Regions from separate parts of the Streptomyces sp. NPDC005866 genome, predicted to be linked through region 2. Evidence: riboswitches for the same ligand, from Rfam matches in the RefSeq annotation. Region 2 holds a riboswitch; the other holds the start of a gene.
What was found. A riboswitch is a leader RNA that binds a small molecule or an ion and turns the genes downstream of it on or off. The one in region 2 is predicted to bind glycine.

Region 1 (5,421 bases), on a different contig from region 2:
GCTCGTGCAGGGGGGTGTTCAGAACGGACATCTGTTTCTACGACTCCTAAGCCGATGTCTCTGCGGCCGGTATCTCCACGGCTCTCAGCCGGCGGTGAAGGCGGTGTACTCGTCGGCGGAGAGCAGGTCGGCCGGCTCGTCCGCGACGCGCACCTTGAACAGCCAGCCGCCTTCGAAGGGGGCCGAGTTCACCAGGGACGGGTCGTTCGAGACGTCCTCGTTGACCTCGGTGACCTCACCCGTGACCGGCGAGTACAGGTCGGACACCGACTTGGTCGACTCCAGTTCGCCGCAGGACTCGCCCGCGGTCACCGTGTCGCCGACCTCCGGGAGCTGGACGAAGACGACATCACCGAGCGCGTTGGCCGCGTGCTCCGTGATGCCGACCGTCGAGACGCCGTCCGCGGCGGCCGACAGCCACTCGTGCTCCTTGCTGTAACGCAGCTGCTGGGGGTTGCTCATGGCCTGAATTCTCCTGTACGCGGGGAAGTGCTGGTGAAAGAGGACTGCTGGAAGGGGGCGTGAGCGCGGTGCGCAGGGTCACGCGCGCACCGCGCTCAGTGTCCGATTCCGGGTCTGATTGTGGGTCTACTTCTGGCGCTTGTAGAACGGCAGCGCCACGACCTCGTACGGTTCGTGGCTGCCCCGGATGTCCACGCCGACGCCCGCCGTGCCCGGCGCCGAGTGCGCCGCGTCGACGTACGCCATGGCGATCGGCCTGCCCAGCGTGGGGGAGGGGGCACCGGAGGTGACCTCGCCGATCACCTCGCCGCCGGCGACCACCGGGTACCCGGCGCGCGGCACCCGGCGGCCCTCGGCGACCAGGCCGACGAGCACCCGCGGCGGCCGGGCGGCGGCACGGTCGGCGGCCTCCTGGAGCGCCTCGCGTCCCACGAAGTCGCCCTCCTTCTCGAACTTCACCACCCGGCCGAGCCCGGCGTCGAAGGGGGTGAGCGAGGTGGTCAGCTCATGCCCGTAGAGCGGCATGCCGGCCTCCAGACGCAGGGTGTCCCGGCAGGACAGCCCGCACGGGACCAGCCCCACCGGCTCGCCCGCCCCGGTCAGCGCCTGCCACAGCTCCACCGCGTGCTCCGGCTTCACGAACAGCTCGAAGCCGTCCTCGCCGGTGTAGCCGGTGCGCGCGATCAGCGCCGGGACCCCGGCGACGGTGCCGGGCAGCCCGGCGTAGTACTTCAGGCCGTCCAGGTCGGCGTCGGTCAGCGACTTCAGGATCCCGGGGGACTCGGGTCCCTGGACGGCGATCAGCGCGTAGGCGTCCCGGTCGTCGCGTACCTCGGCGTCGAACCCGGCGGAACGCTCCGTCAGCGCGCCGAGGACCACCTGGGCGTTGGAGGCATTGGCCACGACCATGTACTCGGTGTCGGCCAGCCGGTAGACGATCAGGTCGTCGAGGATGCCGCCGTCGGCCCTGCAGATCATGGTGTAGCGGGCGCGCCCGACGCCGACGGAGGCGATGTTGCCGACCAGGGCGTAGTTCAGCAGGGCGGCGGCCTGGGTGCCGGTCACGGTGAGCTCGCCCATGTGGGAGAGGTCGAAGAGCCCGGCCCTGGACCGTACGGCGACATGCTCGTCGCGCTCGGATCCGTAGCGCAGGGGCATGTCCCAGCCGGCGAAGTCGGTCATGGTCGCGCCGAGCGAGCGATGCCGGGCATCGAGCGCGGTACGGCGGAGTCCAGCGGAATCGGTACTGCTCATCGGTCGGTCGTCTCCCAAAGGTCCCAAGGGCATGACAGGCGAGGTCTGTCCTCCCCATCTGTCATCGGAACCTGAGAGGTTCGCCCTGACCACCGAGTGATCACGGCTTGCACCTTGGGTGGAGCCACTGACACAGCGGCCCGCTTTTCAGATGTGCCTCGCCCGCGCGGTAAGGGGGCCTGAGAGATTCAAGGGAGGGACTTGCTCCTTCGGCGCCCCGGCGAAGACTGCCGGGGACTCTCCCGCGCGGATTCAAGCGGCCGGTATGCAGTTGGCGGGCTCATCATTGCATGCCGGGCGGAGCTTTGTAACAGGGCTGTGGCGGGGAGCGGACGCTACCGCGAGACATCGTGCATTACCTTCTCTTTACGTTAAGTGGGGAGAAACTTTCCTGAACCCCAGGGAGGACGATCACGGTGACAAGGACCACGGCATACGCGACGACGACGGGCATCGCCCTGCCCGAGCAGCCGACGGCCCCGGCCCGCGAGCGGTGCGGCGAGCGCCCAGCGCCGGTCGTCCGCGATCTGCGCGACCGGGCCGGCCACAGCCCGCACGGTCTGCTCTTCGGCCCCCGTGACCTGGTCGTGGTCACCGGTCTGCCCGGCAGCGGCAAGTCCACCCTGATGCACCGCACCGTCCAGGGCATAAGGGTCGACTCCCAGGACACCCGCGACCGCTGGGACGCCCGGCTGGCCCGCTTCCTGCCGTACGCCCTCTACCGCCCGCTGGTCCGCCTCGCCCACTACGCCGGACTGCGCCGCGCGCTGCGCACCGGCGAGGGCGTGGTCGTGCACGACTGCGGCACCCAGGCCTGGGTGCGCGACTGGCTGGCCCGCGAGGCCCGCCGCCGCGGCGGCACCTTGCACCTGCTGCTCCTGGACGTCACGCCCGGCACGGCACTGGACGGCCAGCGCGAGCGCGGCCGGGGCGTCTCCCGGTACGCCTTCCTGCGCCACCGCCACGCCGCCGCCCGCCTGGTGCGCGCGGTGGAGAAGGGTGCGGTGCCGCAGGGCGTCGGCTCGGCGGTGCTCCTCGACCGGGACGCGGCGGACGTGCTGTGCCGGATCGCCTTCGAGAAGGCGGAGCGGCTCACGGGATGAGGCTTTGTCACAGTCACCCGCTAGCCTTTTCAGCCTCAACAGCAGCGGTTTCCAGCAGGCGGTAGGCAGATGGACTTCCCGGCGGACATTCCCGCGGACTTCCCGGCACAGGCGCACCCCCACCCGCACGGGGGATGGCCCGGCAACGAGCTGGAGGAGGTCCTGTCGGCCTCCCTCGGCGTCCCCGCGGCGGCGGGCCGGCTCCTTGAGGTACTGGGCCGGAGTCTCCTGTGGATCCCGCTGCCGGAGGGCGGCGGCCCGCACAGCGGTCCGCTGGACCTGCCCACCACGGAGATCGAGGGCCAGGTGTACGTCCCGGTCTTCAGCTCCGAGGAGCAGTTCCGTCAGGTCGTCGGCGCCCATCTGTCGTACACGATCGCCCCGGCCGTCGAGTTCGCCCGCGGCCTGCCCCCGCAGGTCGGCATCGCCGTGAACCCCGGGGGAGTGGTGGGCGTCCCGCTGCCGCCGGAGGCGGTCGCCGAGCTGTGCAGGTCCGGCCACTCCGAACTGGACGGCCCTGGCTCGGGCGGCCGGGTGCGCCTCTTCGAGCCGGACTGGCAGGACGACCCGATGGACTTCCTGGCCGCGGCCTCCGCCGAGTTCGCGCAGATCGGTGTGGTCGCCACGGCCCGCCGCTGCCTGGCCGCGATCGAGACGGCGGACCCGGTGATGTTCGTGGGCGTCGAACTCTCCCAGTGGGAGGGCGACATCAGGGCGCTGCCCCTGGAGGCGCTGGGCAAGGCCCTCGGCAGGGTCCCGGTGAAGTGGCCGGTGAACCTGGTCCTGCTGGACGTGGCCGACGACCCGGTGGGCCACTGGATGAGGGAGAACGTCCGCCCCTTCTATCAGTACGGCCACTAGAAGCCGACGCGGAGGCAGCCGAGGCAGCCGAGGCCGCGGCGGCCACCGCGAACCCGCACTCGCTGACGGACAATCGGCGCCACCCCCCTTGGCGCTTAAGCTGTCTCCAAACGCGGGGCGACCTCCATACGCGGGGCAACTCAATGAAGGGGCGGTAACACGTGAGCGCCAGCGGCACCGCGGCGACCGGACAGGTCGAGCACATGCTGCGCCAGGTAACCCCCGGGCGCTACGACGCCTACGAGGCACTCCTCCGCGCCCTCGCCGCGCCCTCCTCCGGCCAGATCTGGATGCTGCTCTGGCACGGCCAGGCCGGCTCCCCCGACGCCCAGTACGGGAACATGGAGGTCGACGGTCACGGCTACGCCCCCTGCGTGACCTCGGCCCAGGAGCTGTCGGCGAGCGGCTGGAACCGTTCGTACGAAGTGGTCGACGGCCTCGACGTGGCCCGCACGCTCTATCCCGACCACTACGGCCTGTGGCTCAACCCGCATGCCCCGGGCGGCGGCGTCGGCGTTCCCTGGCTGGATCTGCGCCGGATCGCGACCGGCCTGGACCGCCAGCCCGCGGGGCCGCTGAGCCTGTCCGAACCGGCCATCGAGATCCCGCAGTTCTACGCCCTGCTGTCGCAGAACGCCCACCGCACGCCCGCGATCCGCTCACTGCGGCGCGCCTGGGTGCAGCCGGCGCTCGGGGCGCCGTATCTCGCGATCGGGCTCGACGTGTACGACACCTCGCCGCCGGCCGTGGACTCGGTGCGGGCGATGATGCAGCAGTCGATCGGGGCGGTGCCGGACGGGTTGCCGGTGTCGACGGTGGCCATGACCGACGAGTACGACCCGGTGGTGATGTGGATGCGGGCGACCGCGCGGCCGTTCTACGACCGGGAGGCGCACGCGGCGCTGCCTCCGGCGCCGGCGGCGGGGTATGGGTATCCGCCCGCGCCCGGCGGCTACTGACAGCGCTGTGTCCGCCTCTCGCCGAGGAGAGGCGGACACAGCGCTGTCATGCTGCGGCTGTTACAGGGTTACGGCTTCGGGCTGCCCTGGTGCTTCGCCATGCACGTGGAGTAGAAGAGCTTCGCGGTGACAGCGTGGCATACGCCGTATTCCTTGTCGACGACCACCGTGCAGTGGGCGCCGTAGTATGCCTTGTCGATGTGGAATCTCTGGAATTCCACCTTGGGTGTCACGCAGCCGTAACGCTTACCGGGCACATTGAGGTCGTGCTCTACCGAAATTCCCGAGCGTCGCGGCCTTCGTGCTGTCGTTGTACTCACCCACGGTGCCGCCTGACGACTGGTAGTACCGGCCGCCCACCGGGTCGACGTTGTAGAAGTGCCCGTCGCAGTTCTTCGTGCCGATCTCGGAGGCGGTGGCCGGGATGGGCAGCACCATTTTCGGCGGTGTTGCGATGACGGGATGAAGCCACTGCTGCGGTGGGTGCGCTTCAAGGGGATTCCAAGGGGCCGATTTCCGAGCCTCAAGGCATCCTCAATTCGGTTTACGGACAGGGGTGTTGCGCGTGCCGAATGCCGCGATTGTCTTTTCTGCGGGACGGGGCGGAATCGCTCATGGCCGAGCAAGGCGGGACAAGCCTGCGGCATGCTGCCATCCAGGTCACGCGGCGCTCGATGGTCCCGGGGTGAGAGTCTGTCCACGGTCGGGTCTCCGCGTGTAGATCAGAGGCTTTGGTCCGCTGATGTGACGTCTTGTCGGGATTGCCCTTGTCCGGCAGATGT
Region 2 (5,421 bases):
GCACTCTCCCAGTTGCACGGCGAGCGCGTCGACACCGGCGAGACCCTCGTCGGGCACAACCCCGCCGACGAGCTGGCCCGGCGGCGCAACCGGGCGGGCTGACGTCCGGGCCCGAAGCCCCTCGATCCCCTTGAGCCGAATGTGATGCCCCGGCACGGTTCCGTGCCGGGGCATTGTCAGTGGCGTGGTGCAGCATCGGAGATGTGAGAAACGCGCCCACGATCCTGCATCTCGACATGGATGCCTTCTACGCCTCGGTGGAGCAGGCATCCAAGCCGAGTCTGCGTGGGAAGGCCGTGGTCGTGGGCGGGCTCGGACCGCGCGGTGTGGTGGCCACCGCGTCGTACGAGGCCCGGGTGTTCGGGGTGCACTCCGCGATGCCGATGGCACAGGCGCGCAGGCTCGCGCCGAACGCCGCGTATCTCGTGCCGCGCTTCGGGCTGTACCGGTCGATCAGCGAGCAGGTGATGACGCTGCTGCACGGGCTGTCGCCGCTGGTCGAGCCGCTGAGCCTGGACGAGGCGTTCGTGGACCTGGAGGCGGGTGAGGTGGCCTGGGACGCGGCGTCGGCCCGGCTGGTGGGGGAGACGCTGCGCGCGGACATACGGGTCGTCACGGGGCTCTCCGGGTCGGTCGGGCTCGCCGCCTCAAAAATGCTCGCGAAGATCGGCTCCGAGCAGGCCAAGCCGGACGGGCTGGTGCTGATCGAGCCGGGCACGGAGCGGGCGATGCTCGGGCCGATGCCGGTGCGGACCCTGCCGGGGGTGGGGCCGGCGACGGGCGACCATCTGCGGCGGGCCGGGATCACTACGGTCGACGAGATCGCCGAGGCGGGCGAGGACGAGCTGGTACGGCTGCTGGGCAAGGCCCATGGGCACGCGCTGTACGCGATGGCGCTCGCGCACGACGAACGGCCCGTGGTGGCCGAGCGGGAGGCCAAGTCGGTGTCCGTCGAGGACACGTACGACGTGGACATCCATGACCGGATGCGGGTGGGGATGGAGGTGCAGCGGCTGGCCGACCGGTGCGTGCGGAGGCTGCGGGGGGCCGGGCTGTCGGGGCGGACCATCGTGCTGAAGGTACGGCGGTACGACTTCTCGACGCTCACTCGGTCGGAGACGCTCAGGGGGCCGACCGATGATCCGGCGGTGGTGCGGGAGGCGGCCGCGCGGCTGCTGGACTCGGTGGACACGACGGGGGGTGTGCGGCTGCTGGGCGTGGGGGTGTCGGGGCTCGCCGATTACACACAGGAGGACCTGTTCGCGCAGGCGGCGGGGGAGGAGGCGGAGGCCCTTGCGGAGGAGGACGCCGCCGAGCCGGTCGCCGAACAGGAGGTGGTCGCCGAGCGGAGGTGGCCCGCGGGGCGGGATGTCCGGCATGCCGAGTATGGGCACGGGTGGGTGCAGGGGAGTGGGCTGGGGCGGGTGACGGTGCGGTTCGAGACGCCGTTGTCCTTGGAGCCGGGGCGGGTGCGGACGTTCCGGGTGGACGATCCCGAGTTGGAGCCGGCGGAGCCGCTGCCGCTGGTGGCGGGGATTTCAGTGGACGGAGGTGGTGCGTGACCCGGAGTGGGGGCTGGGCGGGGGTGGGGTGGCTTACCGGCGCTGGCAGGGTGCCGCCCGCGCCCACCCGTGCTGCCCCAGCGGCACGATTGCCCGCGGCTGGAGATGGCCGGCGTGAATGCTTCCGCGGCTGGATGTGGCTGGTACGGACGCTCGCGCGGTTGAGACGGCCGGCACGGACGCTCGCGCGGCTGAGGTGGCTGGCGTGAATGCTTCCGCGGCTGAGGTGGCTGGTACGGACGCTCGCGCGGCTGAGGTGGCTGGTACGGACGCTCGCGGGTGGAGGTGGCTGGCGTGAATGCTTCCGCGGCTGGAGGTGGCTGATACGGACGCTCGCGCGGCTGAGATGGCCGGCGCGGGACGCTTCCGCGGTTGAGATGGCCGGCGCGAGCGCCCGTGGCTGGGGAGGGGCGGCCGGCGGGCAAAGCGGTCCGCAAGGGGTGCGGGGCTGCGCGATCAGATCTCGCGCAGCCGCAGTCGACTGCGTCGGCCATCACGCCCCCGCGTCCTCCGTCCCCGCCAGTTTGCCGAAGTCGTGGTCCGGGTGGTCGGGTGGTGGGGCGGTCGTGTCCAGGCCGTAGTGGTGGTAGAGCTGGAGTTCCTGCTCCGGGGACAGGTGGCGGCCTACTCCGAAGTCGGGGGCGTCTTTGATCAGGGCGCGGTCGAAGGGGACCTGGAGGGTGCCCTCGACCAGTTCGCTGGGCTCCAGGGGCACGAAGGCGTCCCGGGAGAACAGGCCGGTGCGTATGGCCGCCCACTCCGGCACGCCGGTCGCGTCGTCGAGGTAGACCTCGTCGATCGTGCCGATCTTCGTGCCGTTGCGGTCGAACGCCTTGCGGCCGATCAGGTTGCGCGGATCGATGTCGGTCAGCACGGGCCCTCCACTTGGTCGCAACTCATCCGTAAGCACTACAAAAGAGCACATTCAAGGAGGCGGCCACTCGAAGGCCCCTGCGTTGCCCTCGCTGGTAGGCTGGCAAGCGGCTGCTGACCCCGTGCGGGAGAGTCCTCCGGGCAAACCGGAGGCGCCGAAGGAGCAAATCCTCCCCGGAATCTCTCAGGCTCACGTACCGCACGGACGAGGTCACTCTGGAAAGCAGGGCGGGCGTCGACGGCGACCGCTCTCACCGACGGTGAAAGCCGGATCCCCTGGGCGTCCGGCGAAGCTCTCAGGTTGAAATGACAGAGGGGGAGGCCGTCGGGGTGCCCGTGCCGGGGTACCCCTCGAAGGTCGCGTCAGACCAGGAGGCCTCCGCAATGACCGCCCAGCGTGTTCCGCTCTCCGAGCTTGAACTGGGAATCCCGTTCGAGCAGCGCCATATCGGGCCCGATCATGAGGCCCGGGCCAAGATGCTTGCCCAGGTCGGCTACGGCTCGCTCGACGAGCTGACGGCCGCCGCCGTGCCGGACGTGATCAAGAACGCCGACACCCTGGCACTGCCGGGCGCGCGCACCGAGGCCGAGGTGCTGGCCGAGCTGCGGTCGCTGGCCGACCGGAACCAGGTGCTCGACTCGATGATCGGGCTGGGCTACTACGGTACCTTCACGCCGCCCGTCATCCTGCGCAACGTGATGGAGAACCCGGCCTGGTACACCGCTTACACGCCGTACCAGCCGGAGATCTCCCAGGGGCGGCTGGAAGCGCTGCTGAACTTCCAGACGATGGTCGCCGACCTCACCGGGCTGCCTACCTCCGGTGCCTCGCTGCTCGACGAGGGCACGGCCGCCGCCGAGGCCATGGCCCTGTCGCTGCGTATGGGCAGGAACAAGAAGGGCGTCTTCGTCGTCGACGCGGACGCGCTGCCGCAGACCGTCGCCGTGATCCGGACGCGTGCCGAGCCGACGGGTGTGGAGGTCGTGGTCGCCGACCTAGGTGACGGTATCCCGGCGGACCTCGCCTCGCGTGAGATCAACGGGGTGCTCATCCAGTACCCCGGCGCCTCCGGTGCCGTACGCGACATCAAGCCGCTCGTCGAGCAGGCGCACGAGCTGGGCGCGCTCGTCACCGTCGCCGCCGATCTGCTTGCGCTGACACTGCTGACCTCGCCGGGTGAGCTGGGCGCCGACATCGCCGTCGGTACCACCCAGCGGTTCGGTGTGCCGATGGGCTTCGGCGGGCCGCACGCGGGCTACATGGCGGTGCGTGAGAAGTTCGCACGCAGCCTGCCCGGCCGGCTCGTGGGCGTGTCCGTGGACGCCGACGGACACAAGGCCTACCGGCTCGCGCTGCAGACTCGTGAACAGCACATCCGCCGGGAGAAGGCCACCAGCAACATCTGCACCGCGCAGGTGCTGCTCGCCGTGATGGCCGGCATGTACGCCGTCTACCACGGGCCCGAGGGGCTCAAGGCCATCGCCCAGCGGACGCACCGCTACGCCACCATCCTGGCCGCGGGGCTCAAGGCCGGCGGGGTCGACATCGTGCACGGCGCCTACTTCGACACCCTCACCGCGCGTGTGCCCGGCAAGGCCGCCGAGGCCGTCGCCGCCGCCCGGCAGAGCGGTGTCAACCTGCGGCTGGTGGACGCAGACCACGTCTCCATGGCCTGCGACGAGACCACCACGCGGGCCCAGCTGGGTTCCGTATGGACGGCGTTCGGGGTCGAGGGCGACGTCGAGGCGCTGGACGCGGTCGCCGAGGACACGCTGCCCGAGGCGCTGCTGCGCGGTGACGGCTACCTGGGCCACCCCGTCTTCCACGAGCACCGTTCCGAGACCGCGATGCTGCGCTACCTGCGCCGGCTCGCCGACCGGGACTACGCGCTGGACCGGGGCATGATCCCGCTGGGCTCCTGCACCATGAAGCTGAACGCGACCACCGAGATGGAGCCGGTCACCTGGCCCGAGTTCGGCCAGTTGCACCCCTTCGCGCCCGCCGAGCAGGCGCAGGGCTACCTGACGCTCATCCGCGAGCTGGAGGAGCGGCTCGCCGAGGTCACGGGCTACGACAAGGTGTCGCTCCAGCCCAACGCCGGGTCGCAGGGTGAGCTGGCCGGGCTGCTCGCCGTACGCGCGTACCACCGCGCCAACGGTGACGCGCAGCGGACCGTGTGCCTGATCCCCTCCTCCGCGCACGGCACCAACGCCGCGAGCGCCGTCATGGCCGGGATGAAGGTCGTCGTCGTCAAGACCGCCGAGGACGGCGAGATCGACGTCGAGGACCTGCGGGCGAAGATCGAGCAGCACCGGGACGAGCTCGCGGTGCTGATGATCACCTACCCGTCCACGCACGGCGTGTTCGAAGAGCATGTCGCGGACATCTGCGGTCAGGTGCACGAGGCCGGCGGCCAGGTGTACGTCGACGGAGCCAACCTCAACGCCCTGGTCGGGGTGGCGAAGCCGGGGCACTTCGGCGGCGACGTCTCGCACCTCAACCTGCACAAGACCTTCTGCATCCCGCACGGTGGCGGTGGGCCGGGTGTCGGCCCGGTGGCCGTACGGGCCCACCTGGCGCCGTACCTGCCGAACCACCCCCTGCAGCCGGCCGCCGGGCCGCAGACCGGCGTCGGGCCGATCTCGGCCGCGCCGTGGGGCTCCGCGGGGATCCTGCCGATCTCGTGGGCGTACGTCCGGCTCATGGGCGGCGAGGGGCTCAAGCGCGCCACGCAGGTGGCCGTGCTCAGCGCCAACTACATCGCCAAGCGGCTGGAGCCGCACTACCCCGTGCTCTACACCGGCCCCGGCGGGCTGGTCGCGCACGAGTGCATCATCGATCTGCGGCCGCTGACCAAGGCGACCGGGGTGAGCGTCGACGATGTCGCCAAGCGGCTCATCGACTACGGGTTCCACGCGCCGACGATGTCCTTCCCGGTGGCCGGCACGCTGATGATCGAGCCGACCGAGTCCGAGGACCTCGGTG

Region 1: it holds a riboswitch for glycine, as region 2 does, so the genes downstream of both, gcvT (glycine cleavage system aminomethyltransferase GcvT) here and gcvP (aminomethyl-transferring glycine dehydrogenase) in region 2, are expected to answer to the same signal.

What each region holds. Positions count from the first base shown of each region.
Region 1 is NZ_JBEXWP010000039.1:50,591-56,011, forward strand. It holds gene glyA (serine hydroxymethyltransferase) at 1-31, opposite strand, end outside; gene gcvH (glycine cleavage system protein GcvH) at 85-462, opposite strand; gene gcvT (glycine cleavage system aminomethyltransferase GcvT) at 589-1,716, opposite strand; glycine riboswitch at 1,874-1,971, opposite strand; gene ABZ396_RS37880 (AAA family ATPase) at 2,127-2,819, shown strand; gene ABZ396_RS37885 (enhanced serine sensitivity protein SseB) at 2,889-3,680, shown strand; gene ABZ396_RS37890 (enhanced serine sensitivity protein SseB C-terminal domain-containing protein) at 3,842-4,639, shown strand; gene ABZ396_RS37895 (hypothetical protein) at 4,708-4,896, opposite strand; gene ABZ396_RS37900 (hypothetical protein) at 4,886-5,077, opposite strand.
Region 2 is NZ_JBEXWP010000036.1:61,107-66,527, reverse strand. It holds gene ABZ396_RS36995 (MerR family transcriptional regulator) at 1-102, shown strand, start outside; gene ABZ396_RS36990 (DNA polymerase IV) at 204-1,562, shown strand; gene ABZ396_RS36985 (PRC-barrel domain-containing protein) at 2,056-2,436, opposite strand; glycine riboswitch at 2,551-2,645, shown strand; gene gcvP (aminomethyl-transferring glycine dehydrogenase) at 2,820-5,421, shown strand, end outside.